Regions from separate parts of the Mycolicibacterium holsaticum DSM 44478 genome, predicted to be linked through region 2. Evidence: predicted binding sites of a transcription regulator. Region 2 holds the regulator's gene; the other holds the start of a gene.
The links. Region 2 encodes LexA, which represses DNA repair genes until DNA is damaged. Its sites were predicted from a motif close to CGAACANNTGTTCG; they were not measured.
Positions count from the first base shown of each region.

Region 1: cofD (2-phospho-L-lactate transferase) is a predicted target of LexA. The motif match lies at 1,210-1,223, and genes of this name have one in related genera.

Region 1 covers NZ_CP080998.1:4,028,515-4,030,909, forward strand. Annotated here, with positions in the region: gene K3U96_RS19370 (DUF3499 domain-containing protein) at 1-173, opposite strand, end outside; gene K3U96_RS19375 (metallopeptidase family protein) at 305-727, shown strand; gene K3U96_RS19380 (WhiB family transcriptional regulator) at 737-1,138, opposite strand; gene cofD (2-phospho-L-lactate transferase) at 1,442-2,395, shown strand, end outside.
Region 2 covers NZ_CP080998.1:3,232,885-3,235,279, reverse strand. Annotated here, with positions in the region: gene K3U96_RS15645 (LGFP repeat-containing protein) at 1-676, shown strand, start outside; gene lexA (transcriptional repressor LexA) at 673-1,374, opposite strand; gene K3U96_RS15635 (LysM peptidoglycan-binding domain-containing protein) at 1,590-2,036, shown strand; gene nrdR (transcriptional regulator NrdR) at 2,196-2,395, shown strand, end outside.

The DNA of each region.
Region 1 (2,395 bases), 800 kb from region 2:
CCGCGCGGCGCGGTGATCCGGCCGGCGTGCACCACGCAGAGGTCCCACGAGTGCGGCTCGGACACCGTGGCCAGCGGGCCCACCACGGCAGTCGAGTCGGAGTAGACGAAGGTCAGCGTCGCGACCGCATAGTGAGGGCACCCGGGCCGGCAGCAGCGACGGGGAACGTTCACGCACGGAAGGCTATCGCGGACGCACCCGGCAAGCTGCTGGACACGCGCAGTTCGCGGACGGCCGATCTCCAACCGTTACGATCATGTCCGTGGCCGAACGGGCACATCTGCGATCACGCCGCGGCCGGGAGATGCGCGGGCCGCTGCTGCCCCCTACCGTCCCGGGCTGGCGCAGCCGCGCCGAGCGGTTCGACATGGCGGTGCTGGAAGCCTACGAGCCGATCGAGCGGCGCTGGCACGATCGGCTGTCCGCGCTCGATGTGGCCGTCGACGAGATACCGCGGATCTCGCTGAAGGATCCCGACACCATGCAGTGGCCGGCCGAAGTGGTCGCCGACGGGCCGATCGCGCTGGCCCGGCTGATCCCGGCGGGCGTAGATGTTCGGGGCAACGCGACTCGCGCACGAATTGTGCTGTTTCGCAAACCGATTGAGCGACGGGCCAAAGACACCATCGAGCTCGGCGATCTATTGCATGAAATCCTGGTGGCTCAGGTGGCCACCTATCTGGGGGTCGAACCTTCTGTCATCGACCCGACGATCGACGACGAGTAGAGCGCGCGGTCAGATGATCCCGCGCTTGAGGCGGCGGCGCTCGCGCTCGGACAGGCCGCCCCAGATGCCGAAGCGTTCGTCATTGGCCAGTGCGTAGTCCAGGCACGCGTCCTTGACCTCGCAGCCCTGGCAGATCCGCTTGGCCTCCCGCGTCGAGCCACCCTTCTCCGGGAAGAACGCCTCGGGGTCGGTTTGCGCACAGAGGGCCTTCTCCTGCCAGAGCTCGTCTTCGGGAGTCAATGGCAGCGCAACATCAATATCAACTGGATCGGGCACCAGGCTCAGCTGGGGACGCGTGGGCGTCTCAATCGGTGCCGGTCCGGTATTGGTGTGCGGCGCGCTGCCTACTGAGCCGAACAGTCGGCTATCGAACGGAGCCAGACGATCGAAATCGCTTTGCTCAAAAGACATCTTCCCGCCTCCTCACCTGATCTCGTGGATCTCTGAAATGGAGCATCGCTGTTGAGATGTGGTATCTCATTCGAACAAGTGATCGAATCTCGGTCTGCGACACCGGAACCGGCAGGCCCACCGCGAAATGACACTGGTGTGATTACACACGCGTTAGATGCTGCGGTCAAGCGTTAGAACAGAAATTCATACCATTCCGTGACCGAATATCGGCGAGTCGTTGATCGGCGTGTCTGTCACACCACCGCCCGACAGTGCTCCTGCCCGCGCCGGCCGTGCCGCGACGGCCTACTCTCGGTCGATGTGAAGGTCACGGTTCTGGTCGGCGGAGTCGGCGGAGCGCGGTTCCTGTTGGGCGTGCAGCATCTTCTCGGGCTGGGCCAGTGGCGCGAGGACAGCAACGACACCGCCAACGAGTTGACCGCGATCGTCAACGTCGGAGACGACGCGTGGATGTTCGGGGTTCGGATCTGCCCGGACCTCGACACCTGCATGTACACGCTGGGCGGCGGCATCGACCCGGAGCGCGGCTGGGGCCACCGAAACGAAACCTGGCACGCCAAGGAGGAACTCGCCGCCTACGGTGTGCAGCCGGACTGGTTCGGACTCGGCGACCGCGATCTGGCCACCCATCTGGTACGCAGCCAGATGTTGCGGGCCGGCTATCCGCTGTCCGAAGTCACCGAGGCGCTGTGCCGGCGGTGGTCGCCGGGTGCGCGGCTGCTGCCGGTCACCGATGACCGCAGCGAAACCCACGTCGTCATCACCGATCCCAACGACGGTGAGAAGCGCGCCATTCATTTCCAGGAGTGGTGGGTGCGCTACCGCGCCCAGGTACCCACCCACAGCTTCGCGTTCGTCGGCGCCGACGATGCGACCGCGGGGCCCGGCGTCGCCGACGCGATCGCATCGGCCGACGTCGTGCTGCTCGCCCCGTCCAACCCGGTGGTGAGCATCGGCGCGATCCTCGCCGTGCCCGGAGTGCGGGCCGCGCTGCGGTCGACACCGGCGCGGGTCATCGGCTACTCCCCCGTGATCGGCGGAAAACCGCTGCGCGGCATGGCCGACGAATGTCTGTCGGTGATCGGGGTGCCGAGCACATCCGAGGCGATCGGCGAATACTTCGGTGCGCGTTCGAAAGTCGGCATCCTCGACGGCTGGTTGGTGCACGAAGGCGATTCCGCCGAGATCGACGGCGTCGAGGTGCGGGCGGTGCCTCTGTTGATGAAGGACCCGGCGGCGACGGCCGAGATGGTG
Region 2 (2,395 bases):
CCGCGACGAGCCCCACCAGGCCGAGTTCGACGACGCTCACTACGACGACGGCGGGTTCGGCGCCGCCGACGACGAGGCCGGATACAGCGCCGCGAGCGCCGCGGAGCCCGCCGAGTACGGCGCCGCGGAGCCCGCCGAATACGGCGATGACTACGACGCGACGCTGTTCGGTGACCGTTACGCGCGCGAGGGCTTGGGCTCGTTGGCCCCGGCGGCCGGGGCGGCCTCGACCGCCGAGCCGTCCAGCCCGTGGGAAGCACCCCCGCCCGGAGACGTCGGCGCCGTGCCCTACGCAGAGCTCGACGTCGATCACGATGTCGAGCACGATGTCGACCACGATGTCGAGCAGCCGGTGACCGACGAGGTTGACGAGGAAGATCCCGACGACGTCGACACCGCACCGACCCGGGTGCCTACCGAGCTCGAGCGCAACCCGTTGACCGACACCGGCAGGCACGCCCGTATCGAGCCCGACGAACTCGAGCCAGCGCAACCGGCGTTTCGCCTACCGCTTGCAGATTCCGACGAGGCGCCGGAGGGCTACCCGGTCAAGGCCGACACCAAGACGGGGCGATACTGGCTTCCCGACAGCGCAGACTATGACGACGCGCAAGCCGAAATCTGGTTCAGCAGCGAAGAATTCGCCCGCGCCAACGGGTTCCTGCGCGCCGACTAGATCTTGCGGATCACGGTGACGACCTTGCCGAGCACGGCCGCCTCGTTGCCGGGGATCGGGTCGAACGCCGGGTTGTGCGGCATCAACCACACCTGACCGCCGGTCCGTTTGAACGTCTTGACGGTCGCCTCTCCGTCGATCATCGCCGCGACGATGTCACCGTTGTCGGCGACGTTTTGCTGACGGACCACCACCCAGTCCCCGTCGCAGATCGCCGCGTCCACCATCGACTCGCCGACGACCTTGAGCAAAAACAGCGACCCTTCGCCGACCAGCTCGCGCGGCAGCGGGAACACGTCCTCGACGGCCTCCTCGGCCAGGATCGGTCCGCCTGCCGCGATCCGGCCCAGCACCGGCACGAACGTGGGTTCCGGTAGCGCGTCCGAACCCGCCACCTCGGTGACGGGGGCGGTCACGTGGTCGTCGGCGCCGCGCACGTCGACGGCCCTGGGCCGGTTGGGATCGCGGCGCAGGTAGCCCTTGCGTTCCAGCGTGCGCAGTTGGTGCGCCACCGAGGACGTCGACGTCAAGCCGACCGCATCACCGATCTCCCTGATACTCGGGGGATAACCGCGGCTGGTGACCGAGGCGCGGATGACGTCGAGGATGGTGCGCTGACGCTCGGTCAGGCCAGTGTCAGGCCGGCGGCGCCCGCCGGTGCTTTCCGTTCCGCCCGGGGAATCGCTGCTGGAATCCATGGCGCCGAATGTAACGCGCCGCCGACAATTAATCAAACATGTGTTCGAGGCGTGTCGCGAATGGGGCGCCCTCGTCGTCGCGCCGGAGCTGACCGAGAGATGTCGGTGGTCCTCGCTATCGTTTTGCAACAGTTCGATCACACGTTCTATTAATCGAACATGTGATCGACTATCTTCGAACACAAGAGCGAACGAAGCGGACGGAAGGCAGGAAGATGACGATCATCGAGACCCGGAAGATGTCGGCGGCACCTGTGGTCAGGCCGGGGGTCCGGCCGGTCGCCCGACGCAGGCCGCCGGCGCGGCGCCCGGGCGGCGCGCCGATCAGGTACCGGGGGACCGGCGTCGTGATGTCGCGGGCGCCGCATCGGCGCCGTCCGATCACCCCGGCCACCACGGTCGTCCTCGCGCTGGTAGCGGCGGCGATCACGGTGTGGCTCGGGTTGGTCGCGCAGTTCGGCGGCGTGGTCGGCAACCCCGATGCGGTGCCCGAGCGGCTCGCGGTGGTCCAAGTGCACACCGGTGAGACGCTGAACCACGTGGCCCAGCGGGTGGCCCCGGATGCGCCGGTCGGCGCCGTGGTCGAGCGGATTCGCGAGCTCAACAAGCTGGACTCCGCTGTGCTGGACGCGGGCCAAACGCTCATCGCACCGGTCGGCTGACGCGTTGTGGGCGGTGAGAAGCCATGCCGCACAGCGATGTCCATCGACATCTCGGCCAGGTATGCCCGGATTGCCCCGGTGCTGGGCCATCGGGGTCCCACGCAGGTACGCTCAAAGTCGTCCCAGGTGATCGTGTGTTGGCGTGGCGAAGGAGCGGTTATGCACTGTCCGTTCTGTCGTCATCCCGACTCCCGGGTCGTCGATTCCCGTGAGACCGACGAAGGCCAGGCCATCCGGCGCCGCCGGTCGTGCCCGGAGTGCGGCAGGCGGTTCACCACCGTCGAGACGGCGGTACTCGCGGTGGTCAAACGCAGCGGTGTCACCGAGCCGTTCAGCCGCGAGAAGGTGATCGGCGGTGT